One region of the Paenibacillus sp. KS1 genome, then DNA from elsewhere that is predicted to be linked to it. Evidence: riboswitches for the same ligand, from Rfam matches in the RefSeq annotation. Region 1 holds a riboswitch; each other region holds the start of a gene.
What was found. Region 1 has a riboswitch for cobalamin ahead of BBG47_RS15080 (ABC transporter substrate-binding protein). Riboswitches for the same ligand answer to the same signal wherever they lie in the genome.
Positions count from the first base shown of each region.

Region 2: another riboswitch for cobalamin. It lies ahead of metE (5-methyltetrahydropteroyltriglutamate--homocysteine S-methyltransferase); the one in region 1 lies ahead of BBG47_RS15080 (ABC transporter substrate-binding protein).
Region 3: another riboswitch for cobalamin. It lies ahead of BBG47_RS06335 (S-layer homology domain-containing protein); the one in region 1 lies ahead of BBG47_RS15080 (ABC transporter substrate-binding protein).
Region 4: another riboswitch for cobalamin. It lies ahead of BBG47_RS22030 (1-propanol dehydrogenase PduQ); the one in region 1 lies ahead of BBG47_RS15080 (ABC transporter substrate-binding protein).

Region 1 covers NZ_MAIS01000041.1:13,475-18,659, forward strand. Annotated here, with positions in the region: gene cbiB (adenosylcobinamide-phosphate synthase CbiB) at 21-986, shown strand; gene BBG47_RS15075 (histidine phosphatase family protein) at 1,017-1,898, shown strand; cobalamin riboswitch at 2,095-2,306, shown strand; gene BBG47_RS15080 (ABC transporter substrate-binding protein) at 2,768-3,769, shown strand; gene BBG47_RS15085 (FecCD family ABC transporter permease) at 3,787-4,830, shown strand; gene BBG47_RS15090 (ABC transporter ATP-binding protein) at 4,827-5,185, shown strand, end outside.
Region 2 covers NZ_MAIS01000038.1:13,151-18,335, reverse strand. Annotated here, with positions in the region: gene metE (5-methyltetrahydropteroyltriglutamate--homocysteine S-methyltransferase) at 1-1,595, opposite strand, end outside; cobalamin riboswitch at 1,919-2,109, opposite strand; gene BBG47_RS14405 (HesB/YadR/YfhF family protein) at 2,322-2,612, opposite strand; gene BBG47_RS14400 (heavy metal translocating P-type ATPase) at 2,803-5,185, opposite strand, start outside.
Region 3 covers NZ_MAIS01000012.1:67,084-72,268, reverse strand. Annotated here, with positions in the region: gene BBG47_RS06335 (S-layer homology domain-containing protein) at 1-2,985, opposite strand, end outside; cobalamin riboswitch at 3,138-3,330, opposite strand; gene rlmN (dual-specificity RNA methyltransferase RlmN) at 3,464-4,561, opposite strand; gene BBG47_RS06325 (hypothetical protein) at 4,856-5,185, opposite strand, start outside.
Region 4 covers NZ_MAIS01000082.1:20,696-25,880, forward strand. Annotated here, with positions in the region: gene BBG47_RS22020 (DUF3021 family protein) at 1-429, shown strand, start outside; gene BBG47_RS22025 (alpha/beta hydrolase family protein) at 571-1,887, shown strand; adenosylcobalamin (AdoCbl) riboswitch at 2,000-2,151, shown strand; gene BBG47_RS22030 (1-propanol dehydrogenase PduQ) at 2,539-3,681, shown strand; gene BBG47_RS22035 (BMC domain-containing protein) at 3,877-4,233, shown strand; gene BBG47_RS22040 (EutP/PduV family microcompartment system protein) at 4,246-4,677, shown strand; gene BBG47_RS22045 (ANTAR domain-containing response regulator) at 4,755-5,185, shown strand, end outside.

The sequences.
Region 1 (5,185 bases):
CCTACTAGGGTGGGAGACATATGACAGCAGCGTTCATCATAATAGCAGCATACATATGGGATCGGATTGTAGGCGATCCTCGGGCTATCCCGCATCCAGTCGTTGGGATAGGCAAAGGAATAAGCAGAGTAGAACGTGTTATACGCAGGATAAGTCCTTCCGAGCAGGCACTCAAGCCGCTAGGCATCCTGCTGCCGATTATCGTGGTAGGAGGGGCGTATGCGTCGACTTGGCTTATACTAACAGGACTATATCATGTTCATGAATATGTAGGATGGGTTGCCGAGGCATTGCTCATTGGAACGACAATTGCGGTAAAGGGACTGAAGGATGCAGGGATGGCTGTGTATCGGAGGCTGAAGGAGCAGGACTTAGAGGGTGCAAGGCGAGAAGTCGGCATGATTGTCGGCCGCGATACAGAGCAATTGGATGAACCGGAAGTCGTGCGAGCTACCGTCGAGACGGTAGCGGAGAACATTGTTGATGCGGTCATTTCGCCGCTATTCTTCGCACTTATCGGAGGCGCTCCGCTGGCTATGGCATATCGTGCGGTGAATACGCTCGATTCTATGGTCGGCTATAAAAATGAGAAATATCAGAATTTGGGCTGGGCATCTGCCCGCCTCGATGATATCGCCAACTGGATACCAGCACGGATCACTGCTGTGCTCATCACGCTGAGCGCTTGGATTCATCGGTATGATGCACGCAGGGCTTGGTCAATGGCGCTTCGAGATGCAAGCAAGCATCCAAGCCCGAATAGCGGGTGGGCAGAGGCAGCAGCAGCAGGTGCGCTTGGCATCAGGCTTGGCGGTTATAATGTGTATAAAGGAATACGTTCGTTCCGCGCTTATATGGGGGATATGAAGCAGCCTCTGCAAGCAGAGCATGTGCCTGCGGTATGCAGGCTGCTCGTAAGCAGCTCGACAGTCTTTGTTATTCTGGCAGGCCTGCTCCTATATGTGCGCGGAGGATGGCTTCTGTAGATGAATGGCGGATGAAGGAGTACAAATGGGATGACACGGACAACTAAATGGAATGCTCCCGCTATTCATCGGAACCGGCGTCGTTCAGGAGCATCGAAAAACAACAGGAAACGATTATTAATGACAAGACATATGTTACGAAAAAAGAGTCAAGCAAGCGGCAAAATTGTGCGCTTCGCACTTGTTCGTCATGGCTTGACGCAAGAGAATACGGAGCGGCGATATATTAGCTATTCGGATGTACCGCTATTGCCGGATTCACCAGAAGAGCTCCGAGCTCTTCGCCGAACATTGGCGCATCCATCACCGCTGCTATACACGAGCGATATGCGCCGCTGTCGCGACACGCTCGCCTATTTGCGTCCGCGTGACAGCATCCAAGCTGTGGAGGACACAAGGCTGCGAGAATATGACTTCGGTATGTGGGAAGGGTTAACCTACAATGACTTGAAGGAAGATCCACAGTATCGAAGATGGCTTGACGATTCATCAGCCATCCAGCCGCCGCGCGGGGAACCGTGGCAGTCCTTCTGTACGCGAACGGCGCATGTATGGTGGGAAGTGCTGCGCAATGCGCGTGATTCCTTCATCAGCAGCGGAAATCATATGGAACGGCAAGAGGGCGCTATCCGTCGTCGGCCGTACCATTCTTCGCCGCTGCCACGTGGACGTGTGCTGCGCAGCAAGACAAGCCGGATGCAGAGACAGTCATATGGAAGCGGGCCTAGTCCGCGGCCGGATGTTGTCATCGTCACACACGGGGGCGTCGTTCGTCGCTTATATACGCTGGCTTTCCCGCGGAAGTCATTCTGGGAAGCCGCTGCGCCAATCGGTGGCGGTGTTATGATTACGGCGAAGCGATGTGCCCGCAAATGGAAGTTCTTGCGAGCAGAACGGCTTCCAAGCAGATGATGACGTTTGTGTGTCAAAGCAGGTTCATTAGATGCACGCAATGATGTAATCTATTGCAACGCAGAGGCTTTTCCCCTATAATCAATTATCGAGTTTAGCACTTGGATGACGAAATGTATTCCATATTGAATAATCGTGATACTTCAGGTCCTTGGGTATGTATGCGGTACGGATCCATACGCGTTGCTCGGTAAGAGATACCGATGTATTGTATGGTCGATGCATATTCGAGGTTAATAGGGAAGCCGGTGTGAACCCGGCGCGGTCCCGCCACTGTGAATGGAGTGTTGCGCTCATGATGCCACTGTCGAATTCGTTAGTGTGTGCTGTATGAACCGCTATGGATGGGAAGGCGAGCTGCAACGTATTCTCCTAAGTCAGGAAACCTGCCTGAAGATGGACGAGCTGTATCCTTCGCGGAGAGGATCACGTCATTGGCGTAATGCATCAGGCAACATGGCAGCGCAGCTGCTTGCTTCCTGCTTCTAGGTGTCTGTTGAATATTGCGATAGATGACTTTGTGTTCCCCCGGATCGAAGGATCGGGGGTTTTTGCTGTATTTGGAAATGATTTCACATCCCATCAAGCACTTCGTTTGTACAAGGTAAACTGCAGTTCAATGCAATTGCACAGCACGAATGTATATCACAAATTCAGTCACAGTAGGATTTACAGCTCAGGTATATGCAAGTGCTCATTGACAACTGATACCGAATGGGGATGTACATACATTCTTACGGCAAGTGCAGCTTGCAGTGCATTATCGTTCGCATGGCGAAGGATGGAACCGCTTTACACCTGCACGGGTAGTACATGGTTAGAGACTAGGAAGAATGACGCGAGGGAGAGATTCTGACATGAACAAATGGCTGAACAAATGGCTGAACAAATCGGTAGCGGCGCTATTGGCGCTTATGCTTACAGTAGGACTGGCGGCTTGCGGCAATCAAGATGCGGCTAAGCCTGCTGAGAATAATACTGCACAGCAAGAGTCCAATGGCAATGGGGCTACAGAACAACCGAAGCAGGATGATCTAAAAACGACGTATCCGCTGACTGTTAAGGATGCAACGGGTGAAGAATTCACATTCGACAAAGCGCCAGAACGTATTGTGTCCGTGTCTCCAGCTGAGACAGAGTCCTTGTTCGCACTTGGATTGGATGCACAAATCGTTGGGGTGTCTGATTTTGATGATTATCCGGAAGCAGCGAAGTCCAAAGAGAAAATGGGCGGCATTACGAAGCCGAATGAAGAGGCAATTATTAAAGCTAAGCCGGACATCGTGTTCACAGGCATCTCGATGAAGGAGCCAGTTGTGAAGAAGTTCCGTGAGCTGGGCATTAAAATATTCAAGGTAGAACCAAAAACGTACGACGATGTGATTAAGAACATCGAATTGTATGGTCAAATTACGGATCAGCAAGCTAAAGCGAAGACGATTGTTGACAACATGAAGCAAGTGCGTGAAGATGTGAAGTCGGCCGTTCAAAGTGCGGAGAAGAAAAAGGTGTATATTGAATTCTCCCCAGGCTGGACAGTAGGCAGCGGCGAGTTCATGAACGAGCTGATTGAAATGGCAGGCGGCACGAACGTTGCGGCTGATTCAGCCGGCTGGATTCAAATTAACGAAGAGAACATTATTAAATCCAATCCGGATGTAATCATGTTCACGCAAGGTGTAGTGGACTCCGAGACGAACAAATCCTTGGAAGAAATTATTCGTGGACGCAGCGGTTGGAATAACATCAATGCAATTAAGAACAATCAAGTAATCGGTGTGGATCAGAACCTGATCAGCCGTCCGGGACCTCGTGTAGCTGACGGATTGAAGGCAGTTGCGAAGGCGGTTCATCCGGACTTGGTGAAATAATCATCGTGGAGAAATCGATGAATAAAATGGGTTGGTATGGAGGAGCGGGTATTGCGCTTCTCCTTTTGTCCGTTGTAGGATGTCTTGCTGTAGGCTCTGTACAAATGCCAATGGGGGAAATTGCTCAAATTCTTCTTCATCATATTCCAGGGCTGGATCAGTTCATACCGGTCACATGGGATGACGCTTCCGCGCAAATTATGATGAAGGTACGCTTCCCACGAGTTCTATTGGCAATGCTCGTAGGGGCGGCGCTTGGGGTCGCAGGTACTGCATTTCAAGGAGTGCTGCGCAACCCGTTGGCAGATCCGTATACATTAGGGGTATCTTCAGGGGCTTCTGTTGGAGCCGCATTCCTTATTTACTTCGGTTTGCAGTATTCGCTGTTCGGCGAATGGACGATTCCTGTCGTTGCATTCGCTACAGGGGTAGCGACCCTAATGTTCGTCATTAAGCTGGCCAGTGAGCAGGGGAAGATTCCAATCGAGACACTGATCTTATCTGGAGTCGTGATGCAAGCCTTTCTCGGCTCCATCGTCTCCTTTCTTGTAGCCATGACAAATCAGACGATCAATGAGATTTTGTTTTGGGTGATGGGCAGTTTGGCGATGCGAGGCTGGTCTTATACAGTGGTGCTCGCTCCTTATTTGGCAATTGGCATTGTTATTCTTATTGCATATGCAAGACCGCTTAATTTGCTTGCATTAGGTGAGCGGCAGGCCTCGCATCTCGGACTTCATGTAGAGCGGACGAAATGGGTAGTGCTGCTGACGGCAACGATGATTACGGCAGCTGCCGTATCTGTCTCCGGCGTCATCGGCTTTGTCGGATTAGTCGTTCCGCATCTGCTGCGCTTAATTGTAGGCCCTGATTATCGATATTTGATACCGCTCTCAGCAATTGGGGGAGCGATATATGTGATGTGGGCAGATACGATTGCCCGTACGGCATTCGCACCGACAGAAATCCCACTTGGGGTTGTAACCGCGTTTCTAGGTGCGCCATTCTTCGCCTACTTGCTTATGCGCAATAAGCGAGCGAAACGGGGGAAATGGTCATGACACAGCGAATAGAACATCTTCCGAAAGCAAATCTAGATCATGCAGAGAGCAGCAATCATGCTATTCAAATGGAGAAGGGCAACATCATTGAGGTTCAAGGACTGAGCAAGCATTACGGTGAGAAGCATGTGCTGCAAGATGTGGATTTCGCTGTGGAGTCTGGGGAGTGGGTTGGCATCATTGGTCCGAACGGTAGTGGCAAGTCCACGCTTCTGTCTTTGTTGTCAGGAGTGGATCGACCTACTTCTGGCTCTATACAGCTTGCTGGTCAAATGCTGGGTACCTATAAGCGTAGAGCACTATCTCAGATGATGGCAGTGCTGCAGCAGGAAGCGCTTCCGCCACTTGGATTTAC
Region 2 (5,185 bases), on a different contig from region 1:
GGTGGTTTTACACAGCGCGAGCCATAGGATTGTACCCAGCCGAACTTCGTGAACGCGAACCCGTCCAGCTTCTCGCCAAAGTATTCGACCATGTCCGTGCGTTCGAATTCACCATGTACCAGCACGTCAATGCCGATCTCTTCCTGAATGCAAATCCAGCGTGTCATTTCTTCTTCCAAATAGGTTTCATACGTCTTCGCATCCCATTCTCCCTTGCGGAAGCGAAGGCGTGCGCGCCGGATATCCGCAGTTTGCGGCATACTGCCAATCGTTGTGGTCGGCAGGAGCGGCAGCGATGGCCAGCGCTTGCGTTGAAGCTCCTTGCGTTCCTCGAATGGAAGACGTTCAATTCCTTTTTCCTTTTCTGCACGAAGCAGTTCTTCCAACGCCTGAACGACTTGTGGACGCTGTCTTAATGGTTCTGTCCGCCATGCTTGAACACGAGCACCGCTCTCTGCTAATGCTGCACGCGTCTCTTCACTCGGGCTTGCGAAGTGACGAGCAAGTAGGGCAGTCTCCTCCAGCTTCTCATCCGCGAACGCCAATGCCTCGCGCACTGGTGCTGACAGCTCAGTTTCCCGCGCCGCCGTGAGTGGTACATGAAGCAGGCTGCATGATGGCTGAATAATCCAGCGTTCCTTCGGTACAATCCCTTCCACAGACTCCAGCCATACTGCAGCAGCCGCTAAGTCCGTACGCCAAATATTGCGGCCATCAATAATGCCGACAGCAAGCTGCTTCTGCGCAGGGAATCCGAATTGACGAAGCGCTGCTTCATTTCTCCCTCTATCATGAACAAAGTCTAATCCGAGCGTATCCACCGGAAGCGACACGAACGCTTCGTAGTCGGACACCGCATCGAAGTAGGTCTGAACCCATAATGATAAGCTTGGTGCTGCCTTGCGCAATTCGGCATAGACTTCCTTCACAGCAGCCCAATGCTCGCTTGGCATTTCCAGCACGAATGCAGGTTCATCCAATTGCACAGCCTGCACACCTTCACCCTCCAACTCGCTAAGCAACTGTCCGTATACCCCTACGAATTGGCGAAGAACGTTCAGGCGCTCTTCCGGTTTAATCCCTTTAATAAAGCGGACATAAGTATATGGCCCGATGATGACTGGCTTACCTTCAATGCCATGAATCTGCTTCGCTTGGCGATAGGCTTGCAACGGGCGATTGACCGTCAATTGCGGCGCCTTGCCTTCCCATTCCGGCACAATGTAGTGATAGTTCGTATTAAACCACTTCGTCATCTCGCAAGCTACCGCATCCTGTGTACCGCGAGCCAAGGCGAACAGCAAATCTGCGTTCACTTCTCCACCGTCATATGCAAACCGTGACGGTATCAATCCGAATGTGGCTGTCATATCAAGCACATGATCATACCAGGAGTAATCATTTACTGGAATCAGGTCAATGCCAGCGTCCTGCATCGTCTTCAGCCGAACATCATTGATGCGCGCCAATTCTTCTTCCAGCTGCTGAACAGAACTGTTCCCAGCCCAATATTGCTCCAATACCTTCTTCCATTCCCGGTCGTATCCGATCCGAGGGTAACCTGCTGTGCTTGTCTTGATTGAATGAACGGTCATCATACTGCCCCTCTCCATGAGTCAATTTGCCGTACGGGATATAGTTGTACAATTTCTATCGCTTAACACGGAATTAAGATTGCAGTTGAACGCTCTACCCCACCATATGTGACTTTATCACTCAGACTTCAGAAATTTTCATTGCATCCCAATATGCAAAAAAGACATTCCTGTCCAACAACAGAAATGTCTCGTAAACGTCCATGAAGTCATAGTGGAATAAATCGATCCTTCCGTCTCATTAGCATACTACCCTCATGCTAAGAGGAATCGAAAACCGATATCCATGCTTACGAACACTTCCCTATCTCCCGTAGGTACGAACAGTGTTGTCAAAACAGGCAGGTCTCCTGGCTTCAGCTTCATTGGCCTTTGCAGCCTTCCCGATCGATTACGACCAGTGGCTCTCTCGCAATACCTCAACTGTCACAGTGGCGGGACCGCGCCGGATTTCCAACCGGCTTCCCTATTAAGCTTCGACGTTACCCAAAGCACCTGTTTCCTCATATTCAATTGCATTGAAAGTCGCAGTCACGCTTCCCCCAATTGAGAACGATTATATATCTAACCAGAACGAATGACAAGGATTTTTTCTCATCTCTAACCAAAATAAACAAATACCGGAGCTGTGACCTTATCTTCATTAAACTCCGATTCACTAGGCGTCTATCCATGCACAATAGGCGAGCCTCTCGGCTCGCCTATTGATGATTACGGGTTGATGCGCTAGATGACCATTCCTTCATGCAGAAAGACAATATCTTCGCCTTTCTCATCTAGCGTCAATTCACGATTATCCAAGAACCATACATCATTTTGCTCCATAAAGAACGTAATGCCGTTCACAACTTCCGTCACTGCTGGATATTGCGGACTGTCTTTCATGATGCCGAATGAATAAGGTCCTGAAGCACTGAATCCGCTGTAGCGGACGAATATGCGTACTGAGTCTCCTGCTGTGAATCCCCAATCAGCCAAAAAACGCTCGACTGCCTTCGCTGTAACGCGTAATTGCATGTTCAGACCTCCTTAATCATACCTTTCATCCGATTTGATCATACCATGTGGCCGCCACTTTTGTTAACACCAAAGTTGACAGTTCGTCAATGATCCGCATCATCATTACCGCATAATACGTTCAGCGATATGATTATATGCTTCCTTCTGTTTAGGAACATCACGATCTCTACCGTGAAATTCTGTCAGGCTACAGCTTGATGCGTTGAAGCCGCAGTGCATTCAGTACAACGGATACCGAGCTGAAGGCCATAGCCGCTCCTGCAAGCCATGGGGCAAGCAATCCGATTGCTGCAATCGGGATACCAATCGTATTGTATACAAGTGCCCAGAACAAGTTCTGCTTAATGTTGCGCATGGTACGGCGGCTCATCTCCATCGCATCCGCAATGCCGTTCAAGTCGCCACGCATTAAGGTTACGCCTGCCGTCTCCATTGCTACATCCGTACCTGTACCGATCGCGAACCCAATGTCCGCTGCTGCCAGAGCTGGCGCATCATTAATTCCATCGCCTACCATGGCGACGACACTGCCTCTCTGCTGCAGCTCGCGCACATGCTGTGCCTTCTGTTCAGGCAGCACCTCTGCAAATACATCATCAATCCCTACTTGTGACGCGATTGCTCTGGCCGTACGGGTGTTGTCTCCTGTCATCATAACAACGCGTATCCCCATTTGATGCAGCCGCTCGATGGCCTTCTTCGAAGAAGCCTTCACTTGATCGGCAACGGCAACTATGCCTTTCCAGCTGCCATCAACCGCGATAAGCATTGCCGTCTTGCCTGCCTGCTCCATGTCTTGCAATGCTTCCTCCGCACCTGCGCTTGCTACCCCGTTCTTCTCCATCCATCTGCGTGTGCCGACAATGATCTGATGCCCATTCACCTCAGCCGCTATTCCATATCCAGGTTCAGCTCGAAATGAATCCGGTTCGACCGTACTGATCCCTTGCTCCGACAATCCCTTCACAATCGCCTGTGCCAATGGATGCTCGGATTGCTTCTCAGCAGATGCCAGTAAGGTCAAGAGTTCTGTCTTCTCGACTTCATTCCCATCATGCAATACAACATCTGTAAGCGAAGGAGCCCCTTCTGTTACGGTTCCTGTCTTGTCGAGCACAACCGTCTGCACCCGATAGGCGCCTTCCAGATGCTCGCCGCCACGGAATAGTACACCATATTCTGCAGCACGTCCGGTTCCCGCCATAATCGACGTTGGCGTTGCCAAGCCGAGCGCACACGGGCAAGCAATTACGAGTACGGCAATGGTTCGAGACAAGGCTACACCGAAGTTGCCTGGTTCAACAGCGAAATACCAAATTAAGAATACAAGCACCGCAATCCCAACGACTATCGGCACGAAGATGCCTGATATTTTATCAGCGATCCGCTGAATCGGAGCCTTGGAGCCCTGCGCCTCCTCAACGATTTTAATAATTTGCGAGAGGGCCGTCTCGGAGCCGACCTGAGTCGCTCTCATCGTAAATGCCCCCTGCGCATTCACGGTAGCCCCATATACATTATCGCCAGCTTGCTTCTCAACAGGGACGCTTTCACCGGTAAGCATGGATTCATCCACGGTCGATGTCCCGCTAACTACAATGCCGTCTACCGGTACTTTCTCACCTGGGCGAACAAGTACGAGATCCCCACTTGCCACATCTTCCACAGGCACTTCCACTTGTTCACCGTCGCGCACAACGGTTGCCGTTTTGGCACGCAGCCCCATCAAAGCTTGGATCGCTTGAGAAGACCGCCCTTTAGCTGAAGCCTCCAGCCATTTACCCAGAAGAATGAGCGTAATGAGAACAGCACTCGTCTCAAAATACATCTCAGGATGATGAAGCTCGCCAATCTGCCATTGCCACGCCAAGTACACACTGTACACATAGGCTGAGGTCGTACCGAGCGCGACAAGCACATCCATATTGGCGCTCCCACTGCGGAGTGCCTTAAATGCCCCAACGTAGAAGCGTGCCCCTATAATAAATTGAACCGGCGCTGCCAGTACCATTTGCACCCAAGGGTGCATGAACCATTCCGGCACCCAAATCCATAAGGTGAACGAAAAATGACCCACCATGGACCACAGTAGTGGAATGGACAATAGGGCAGAGACGAGGAACGTATTACGCAATCGACGTATATTCCGCTGTGTTGGCGATTCCTGTTCACTCTCGCCTTCTTCCTTCTTCAGCCGCCCCGTATAACCTAGCTGAGAGATCTTATTCAATATATCTTCTTGCTTCAATCCAATAAAGGTGACCTTCGCCGTCTCCGTTGCTAAATTGACTGCTGCCGTCTGCACTCCCTGCATACGGCTCAGCCCCTTCTCAATGCGAGTGGAGCAAGCGGCACAAGTCATTCCTTCAATTTGCAAATCCAACGTTTCTACCGGAACCTTGTATCCGAGATGCTCGATCTTATCAACGACTTGCTGCAAGGTTACTGCATCACCGTCATATTGCACGGCCGCTCGTTCTGAAGCAAGATTGACAGATGCTTCTGCGATGCCGTCCATACGATTCAAGCCTTTTTCAATTCGTGTTGCACATGCGGCACAGGTCATTCCT
Region 3 (5,185 bases), on a different contig from region 1:
AGATGGTACTTGCTTGCCTGATCGAGCAAGAGCGATGGCATCCCAATCAACAAAGCTGTCTTGAGCGGTAAATTGTCGATTGTTCTGTACCCACGCAGAAGTACTGTTCAAGAGCGCTTGCAGCTTAGCCGATGTCTCTTTTTGCTTCGGTGTAAGCTCTTTCCCACCTTGATCTGTTACGTCCGGTACACCGATGCCTCCAGGCAGGTTAGGCTTAACGGGTACTTTTGTGTCTCCTTCGAAGTTGTCTCCGATGTCTTTGCCTAAGTTTGTCGTATACTGCCAGCGAAGTACGTCTCCCTTATTTAAGCGATAGATTCCTGCGCTGTATTTTGGGAAAGTGCCGTTAACAGAATACATCCAGCCACTTAGATCCTTAGCTCGCAGCCCGTCAATTTCCCAAACATAAATAGAACTTCCTCTACCTTCTCTATCTATCGATATTCCTGATTTTGCGGCTACTCTCTCCAACACAGTAAAAGCTGTATCTCCATCTTGAAGTGGTACCGTCATTGGGGCAATAATGTCCCCCGCTCCGATTGAACGCTTTTCTACTGAAAAGGTTATCGTATCTGCAACAAAAGGTGGCACGACAACGCCGCCACCATTTCCGGTGCCTGTACCTTTATCTCCACCAGGTACTTCTGGTTTTTCGGTACCTGTTCCATTATCCCCGCCAGGTACTTCTGGCTTTTCGGTACCCGTTCCATTATCTCCGCCGGGTACTTCGGTTCCTCCGTTACCTTCCTTGGCTTTCGTTATATAAGTGACAAATTCAGAAAAATGCCTTGTCTTGATTACGAGTTCGCCTTGTTCTCCATAGGAGTAGGCATCATCATTACGAACAGATGCATCATCGTATTTTTGTATAGCAGTAAAAGTCCCACTGGCATCCAAATATCCTGCTTCATTATCTCCCTGACCCTTTAACACTAGCGTTACATGCTGATTGAATTGAATATCTTGATCTCCGCCTAGTTTGACACGCAGATCAATGTTCTCTGTCTCCTTCTTCACATGAGATAGAACTTCGTTCACTTTTGCAAGAAGCGCCTCATTATTTGCATCCCCACTATGAGGAAGTTCCAGTTTTTTGTCCCAAGCCGGAGAAATGACAACAGTATTCGATTCAATTTCAAGATATGTACTACTCGTTACCGAAGTAACATGTGGCAATTCTTGTTTCGGAAACACAAGTATTGTCTTGTTGGATGACAATTCATCTTGTGGAGAGCCTATTTCAACTCTCTGTTCCTTCTCATCGACTTGAATCACCTTGTCGTTCGGTTGATTAGGCTTGTCTTGATCCTCAATATCCTTGCCTAAGTTCTTTGTATATTGCCAACGGAGAATATCTCCATCCTTTAATGGGTATGCTCCTGCGCTAGACTTCGGTGCGACTCCATTTACGGTATATACCCATCCGCTTCCATCCCCATGATCCTTTTCCCAAAGGTCATCGATACTTTCTACATATACAGAAGCACCTTTCCCTTGGAACTCTAATTCGATCCCCTGTTCCTCCAGCACTTTCTTAAGGATGGAAAAGGCTGTCTCTCCTTCATAGATCGGTACGGCAGTTGGCACTAGAATATCTGGCTCGTTTAAGGTGCGTCTCTCCACGGATAAAGTAACTAAACCAACCGGTTTAGGTGCCTCTATGCGAATACTGACTACGTTACTGCTTACAATGCCTGCAGTCGTTCCTGCCAAGGACTGTATCGCAACAGTGCCTGCTTTTGCACGACCACTGAATGATATTTTTACTTTTTCATTACTCAGCTTGGAGATTTCCTTCAGCTTTAGTCCAGTCGTTCCTACATCGATAGACCAGCTGTCAGCTTTAGTAGACTCGACTCTAAATAAATCGCCAGACAGTGTAATCTCAACTTCCGGATCTACCGCGCCATTATCAATTTGAGAGGTAGTCAAGATGCTTGAACGATAATTCTGTAGCGGCTTCGCATCAGCAATACGCGACCATACGGATTCGCCGCTTTGAATATCCAACAAGGCAGTAAGCGCCTGCTGTGTTGCCATGCCATTACCATCAGTGTCCTTAACTAGCCAAGCAAATGAACCGTCAGCCTTCTGAAATTGAGAATACGCATCCAAAAACGTTTTCCCATTCTTCGTCCATCTAGAGCCAAATACATCTTCACCTGAAGCGATTAAGCCGGATACGGAAGTAGATAAGCTATTCGAATTCTCGTCCCCGACGATACCCTCACTTTCAGAAGCGAATCCTGCACTGTTCAACTGACGCTTCATCAGTAAGTTCTTTGCACGTTCAATCGCCTGCTCAACAGCGCTATCTCCTTGATATTGGCCTAATGCCAGCAGGGCCATTCCAGTTATATCGGTGTCACCTGTGCTTCCCGTAGCCTCAAGTCCGAATCCGCCGTCTGCGTACTGGGCACTGAGTAAATACTTCAGAGCCTTCTGTCGAGATGCGTCATCCTTCCATACCCCGACATCCTGTCCCCGCTTCAATCCGGCATTGAGTGCAAGTATGGACCAAATATGCTTATTTACGGCACCAAAGGATCCTGTTGTTTGATTTTGCTGTGATGCTAAATCTGACCACAGGTTTCGATTTGTTTCCCAAGCATGTTCAGGATCTCTCCCCATCGAAAGCAAGCCGAATATGTATTGTATCTGTTCCGTTCCATTGGATTGGGGACGATATCGTCTCGGCTCCTTCTTTTCCCACGCGGGCAACTTCCAAGTCCCATCATGCAAATCTTGACCCGCACTCCACAGAGCAACAAGCTCCCACCATGAATCACTTACAGCGTCTTGATTAGAAGCATCATTATAATAGTCCTTATAATATTGAACCGTATGTTCAATCATGTTATTTAACTGAGTATTGCCCTGCCCACTAGCCGCTCCTATGACTTGTGGCTGTACAAGTGATAACAACAATACGATACTTAGTAATGCAGACAAGCTCTTCTTCAACATTCTGTTCGTAATCTTCAATGTCCGCTCTCCTTATAAATCAATATAAAGGCAATAAAAAAACACCTTTCCTTGTTAGAAAGATGTTAGGTAACCACTTCTGTGCAGCCAAATACACTAGTAATCTCCTACTAGCAGCACGAATAAACATCCCCCTCCCATCCTCGTGAGAAATATAGAGCACTTATATGGCAGGTCTCCTGGCTTCGCATCATCGCTCGACAATCTACCTTCCCGTTAACTCAGTTAACAGTGGATAAAAGCCTTGATTATCAGCTCTGCGTTACAGTGGCGGGACCGCGTCGAACTCGCATCGACTTCCCTATTAAGCTGCGCATGCACAGCACCATATAAACTATTTCTATGTAATTGCGATAAGAATACGCGGTTTTATTGTAGCAAAATTTAGCATGACGGACAAAGAACTTTCTCATAGACAGCACGAAAAAAAGCGCCCTACCCATTGGTAGGTACGCTTTTTGTAAACTACAAATTGATTTTAGCTCATAGCTGCCTGATCGGCACCAGCACCGCTTTCCTTCTTAATCTGCTTACTGCGAAGCTGTCCGCATGCTGCATCAATATCTGTGCCATGCTCCAACCGTACACTGCAGCTAATGTCATTTTTCTTCATGACATCATAGAAGCCGCGAATTGACTCCTGCTCACTGCGCTGATACTGGCTGTGCTCATCAACTGGATTGTACGGAATCAAGTTCACATTGACCTCGTCCTGCATCTTCCACTCTTGAATCAGCTGCACCAACTCAAGCGCGTGCTCCTGCTGATCGTTCACGTCCTTCAGCAAAATATATTCCAGTGTCACCCGTTGGTTCGTCGTGTTGATGAAGTACCGAATCGCCTCCATCACCTTCGCAATCGGAATCGCGCGGTTAATCTTCATAATGCGCGTGCGAAGCTCATCATTCGGCGCATGCAAGGATAGGGCCAAGTTCACCCGCAGATTAATATCTGCGAAGTCTTTAATCTTATTCGCCAATCCACTTGTCGAAACCGTAATTCGTCTCGCTCCAATTGCCAGACCTTTGTGGTCGGTAACAACCCGCAAGAAGTCAACGATATTCTCGAAGTTATCGAATGGTTCTCCGATACCCATCACGACGATATGGCTGACTAAATCACCCTCACCCACTGCATCCAAATGGTGCTGAACCTTCATGATTTGCTCCACAATCTCACCGCTCGACAAGTCGCGGCTCTTCGCCAGCAGTCCGCTCGCACAAAAGCTGCAGCCGATGTTGCAGCCAACCTGAGTCGTCACACATACCGACAGCCCGAATTTGTGTCTCATCAATACTGTCTCGATCAAGTTGCCATCCTGCAGCTTGAACAAGAACTTGATTGTGCCGTCAGCCGATTGCTGCTTCACATGCTCGCTAAGCGTATGAATAACGAAGTGTTCAGACAGCAGTGCTACGCTGGCTTCATTTACTTCTGTCATATCAGCGAAATCCTTGACCCGCTTACGATATAGATAATCCCACACTTGGGATGCCCGTGACTTCTTATGCCCCCGCTCCTCTAACCAAGCGGCCAACTGATCCAATGTTAATCCATAGATGGATTGCTTATTCATCTAGTGCCCTCTTTTCAACACGTTAAAATTCTGTCTTACTTGCTTATAAGTTCTTCTATAAATCACTGAACTTCCTCTTATAATCTGATTATTATTGTCCCAGAACTTCTGAAATATAACAAGAGTCTTTCCCGTTATAGTCAATAAGTGATTGTTTTCATAAGGGATGTCGAATGCCATCAGATATAATTAGCTTAAATGGAAAAGGGGCGCCAGTTGTGGCGCCCTCTCTTCTATTATTTAGAACCCATAATTATATATAACATAACCATTCTGCTCTCTATATTATTTATTCTATTTTCGTTCCATGCGAACGAGATTGCCGAAGTTATCAAACTTGGCTACAATTGAGTCCTTGCCCTTGCTGCTAAACGTGTAGTCGCCCCAGTCCTTATTAACCTTCACCTCGTAGGAAGATAAGTCTACGCCCCACAATTTCTTCGCGATAGGCTTAGCGATCACAACACCTTGCTCTTTTGTCAATGATTTGCGCTTCTGATTATCCGTTGTAGGCTTAACATTTATGGATATAAGCTTGCCCGTTTTTGCTTCAATTGTGGCAGCAGCCTCGACCACGAACGCCCGGTTATTCTCATCTATCATCACAGCCCCATTTTTCCTGAA
Region 4 (5,185 bases), on a different contig from region 1:
GTAAGAAATTACTTGCTTGTATTTGCAGGCATTGTCATATTCATCACCCTGCTGAATCATCTAAATATTTGGGTAGACGGCTCGGATGCTTCGATATTTTCTCTCGGTTTCCATCATATATACGCAATCATGATATGCGCTTTGGTGGGTGTCTTGCCAAGTCCTATGTTCTATTATTCTGCTGATGATATAAGCGAAAAGGGAATGCGGTTGCGAATATTGATCCATTTTGTGATCTTGGAAATAGTGTTGCTTATTTTCACGAATTGGATGGGCTGGGTAACGGGAGTAGTTAACACAATGATACTCGCATTTGAAATCGCAATTATCTCCCTGCTTGTCCGTTGGCTTGAATGGAGCAGTGACAGGAAGGTCGCAATGGAAATCAATGAGAAGCTACAAAAACTAAAAAATGATGAAGAACAATAAGACGGGGAGGCAGCAGCTTACCTCGTCTTTTTTACAGCTTACTTTGTTATTCATACAGCATAGTGTCGTTCATATTTACTCTGCACCAATCGTTATGTATGCTGATGCTGCACGAATGAAGCAGAGGAGGCTTGGATTTGGATGATAGGAAACATCATATTGATTATTGCAGCAGTTTGTGAGATATCATTTGCAGTATTCCGCATTTGTACAAAGTCATATCAGAAAAAGATCAAAGCTTTGATAAGGATTGGCGCTTCTGCAGCATTCCTAATTTTCACATTGGCTTCGGTCATTGAGTGGAGCTTCCGTTGGATGGGACTTGGACTGCTGCTGCTTGTCTGGGCGCTACTTGGAGTATGGACGCTCATACGCAGCAAAGAGGAACACAAAGAATATAAAAGCGGCCGCGTTATCAGGAATGCAGTTGGTATGTTTATGCTCGTCGTCATTGCTGTAACTCCTGCTCTCGTATTTCCGCAGTATCATTTGCCCCCAATTACGGGGAAGTATCAAGTCGCAACCGCATCATATACCTATGTTGATAAAAATCGTATCGAACAATTTACAGACACAGGAGAAAATCGGCACGTCAATGTTGAGTTTTGGTATCCTGAACATGCAAACGGTACCTATCCATTGTTGGTATTCTCTCATGGTGCATTCGGCAGCAAAGGAAGCAATATCTCAGCCTATATGGAGCTTGCGAGCCACGGGTACGTAGTATGCGCTATCGATCATCCGTATCATTCTTATTATACGGAATCCAATGACGGAAACAAAACATTCACCGATTGGAATTTTATGCAGGAAGTCATTGACAGCAACATGGGCAGATATACGGTAGAGCAAACCTATGGGCTTATTCAAAAATGGATGAAGCTGCGTACGGATGACATGAATTTTGTAATCGATACGATTTTAGGAAAAGCAAAAACGAGCAGTGACAAGGTGTATCAGCTGATGAATACCCAGAAAATAGGTCTGTTCGGACACTCTATGGGTGGAGCGGCAAGCATGAGGCTTGGCAGGGAGCGTGATGATGTTGGCGCCGTTGTCAATATCGATGCCCCAATGTTTGGCGAGCTCATATACAACAAGGAGACCGATGATTTTGCGGCAAGCAACCAGCCCTATACGACTCCACTTCTTAATATCTATTCTGACGGTGTGTGGGTACAGCTCCTACAGCACAACAGCAAATCCCCTTATGCAGCTAACAAGGTTATTGATAAAAACGGTAAAGTCGTGCATACCGTCCATTTCCAAGGAGCGGAGCATATGAGTCTTACCGACCTGTCTCTCATTTCCCCGCTAATATCCAATATGCTGCAGGGCGGCAGGGTGGCGGAGATTGATCCCTATTACTGTCTTGAAACGATGAATCATATTCTAGTACAGTTTTTCGATTGCTATCTCAAAGGGCAGGGCAGCTTCACATCTGCCGGGACATATTGACGGGCAAATCACTCTTAACTATTTCGATCCTCAACTTTTATCTTTTTTTCATATTGCGTTACAGATTGTTTGTGCTATAATAATTGTCGAATGGATGACCCATTCACGTCATGCACAATAGAAGAAGTTATAGACGATGGAAGTTTGGTGCAAATCCAACGCGGTCCCGCCACTGTGATAGGCCGAATGCTCGGTCTTAAGTCAGGTCTTTTGTCTAGTAACTTTGCCAGGCCAGTCATTTCGAGGCGAAAGTGACTGGTTTACAAGTCTAGTGACGATTGCGCCTCGCTAGGCTTTTTTATATTTTCTTGGAGGCTGTCGACAACGCAGTCGAGTCAGCCTGGTGGTCGCCGCCGAAAATACAAAGATGTACAAGCTGGGCAAGCGGGACGTTTTTCAACGAAGAAGAACCAAATGCACAATGATGTGCATGTCCCACCTTTTTTCTTATACAGATTTGTCGTAATGATGAACTCGATTATATTGAGGTTGACGCCTGTTTGCGTTACGATGTACAGTATAGATGATAATTGAATGATAAGTTGCACAATGGCGTGCACACGACATAACAAGCAAAGAGGCTTTTTGAAGGGATCCATCCCTTTGAGAGGCCTCTTTTTTTGTTGCAACTACTCGTTGGAGGTGCTTTACGTGGATAAACTTTCGATCAAAGCCGATCTCTATATGGGGCATGGCGCGCTGGATCGTCTGATGGAATGGCGTAATAAGCGGATTTTCATCGTTACCGATCCATTCATGGTCAAGTCAGGGATGATCAACATGGTATTCGATCGGCTGCATGAGAGCAATGAGCAATATATTTTCAGCAATATCGTACCTGATCCTCCTGTTGAAATCGTAACCGAAGGTGTTGAGGCATTGGGTGCGTTCAACACAGATTTAATCATTGCAATTGGCGGCGGGTCTGCCATTGATGCGGCTAAGGCGATGAAGCTGTTTGCGCAGAAGCTTCTGAACCAGCAGGAGATTCCATTCGTGGCAATCCCGACGACAAGCGGGACGGGCTCCGAGGTGACATCATTTTCGGTAATCAGCGACAAACAGAAGAACATTAAATACCCACTCGTATCCGATGATATGCTGCCGCAAGAGGCGATATTGGATCCGGAGCTGGTTAAGAGTGTGCCGGACTTCATTACGGCAGATACTGGAATGGATGTATTGACGCATGCGATTGAAGCTTATGTGTCTACAAAAGCGAATGATATATCCGATGCGCTTGCCGAGAAGGCAATTAAGCTGGTGTTTGCTTACTTGCCACGTGCATATAAGGATGGTGGAGATTTAGAAGCACGTGAGAAGATGCATAATGCCTCCTGTATTGCGGGCATGGCATTTAATATTACTTCGCTGGGGCTTAACCATGGCATTGCGCATGTCGCTGGAGCCAAATTCAAAATTGCGCATGGCCGCATGAATGCGATGCTGCTCCCGCATGTTATTGAATTCAATGCGAATTATAAGCCAGGCTATGGCAGGGAAGAGAGCACAGCTTCAGCGGTTCGCTATGCAGAAATCGCGAAAAGCTTGGGTCTATCCGCACCGAATCCGAAGAGCGGTGTACGCAGCTTGGTGCAAGCTATCAAGCAGCTGCAGAAGCAATTGCAGATGTCGCAGACGCTGAAGGAATGCGGAATTGAGAAGGCGCTGCTGGACGAAATGAGAGAGTCGATTGCTGAAGGTGCGTTGAAAGACGGCTGCACAGCGACGAATCCTCGTGTACCAACAACTGGAGATGTGGCTGAAATTTTGAACAAAATGTTTCAATCGTAGGTTTGCGTCGAATTTTGTCTGAATGTGTATTGACAACGTTTGCAGTATTAAAATATAGTAAAGGTAACACAACGGCGTGTTGCATACAAAACCAAGCAAAGAGGCTTCTTAAAATTCCTGTGTGAACTTTTAAGGGGCTTTTATGTTTTTTTACAGCAATTTCACGTGTTTCTGACATGAGAGTGAGATGATGGTATGGAGCAACACACTGAGAAACAACGCGTTATCCAAGAGTACGTGCCTGGTAAACAGGTCACGCTGGCTCATATTATCGCGAATCCGAACCCTGATATCTATAAGAAGCTGGGATTAGGGAATGACGCACATGATTCAATCGGAGTCATGACGATAACACCAAGCGAGGCTTCCATTATTGCAGCGGATATCGCGACGAAGGCGGCTGGCGTACAGATCGGCTTCGTCGATCGCTTCAGCGGATCACTCGTCATTACAGGCGATGTATCCTCTGTCGAATCTGCTATAAGTGAAGTGCTGTTTGGACTTCAAAATATTTTAGGCTTCTCAACTGCTGCGAACATAACGAGAACGTAGGTGAAGAAGCTGATGAGAAAAATTATTTTCGCCGGAAGTACCGGTTCTGGCAAGACGACACTGTGCCAATGGCTGCACGGTCAAGAAATTGCCTATAAAAAGACGCAAGCGATTGAAAGCTTCGACCAAGCGATCGATACGCCGGGCGAGTGCATCGAGAACCGATATTTATACAAGATGCTGCTCGTAACCAGCGTAGATGCTGACGTAATCGGGCTTGTGCAAGATTGCACGAAGGAAGATAGCTACTTCCCACCGGCCTTCGCAACTGTATTCGCCAAGCCGGTCATCGGCGTGGTGACGAAGGTGGAACTGGCCGAGTCGCAGGAGCAAATCGCACAAGCGAGAGCTCATCTGCAGGCGGCTGGTGTGGAACAGATATTTGAAGTCTCGACGATAGAGAATGTGGGAGTGGAGGCGCTTCAGCAATACTTGGAAGCGTAAACGGCTGATTCTATTATTACAAGAGGCGCAATACCAATAGACAAGCAAATAACGGCAGACAATGAGGTGCATGACACATGAATGGAAAAATTGTAATAGTCGACGACGAACCTATTACAAGAATGGATATTCGTGAGATGCTCGAAGAGGCGGACTACAATGTAGTAGGCGAAGCTTCCGATGGATTTGAAGCCATCGAATTATGTAAGAAGCATCTGCCTGACCTCGTCATCATGGATGTTCAAATGCCCATCCTCGATGGGCTCAAGGCTAGTAAACGAATCTTATCAGAGCAGCTGGCAGGAGGAATTCTTCTCCTGACCGCCTTCAGCGACAAGCAAACTATCGAGAAAGCCTCGGCTGTCGGTGCGCTTGGCTATCTGGTAAAGCCGCTTGATGAAAAGTCGTTCATTCCCATGGTGGAAGTGACCATTGCCAAAGGCAAGGAAATACGCAAGCTGGAGCAGAATCTATCGAAGCTGACGCAGAAGATGGAAGAGCGCAAAGC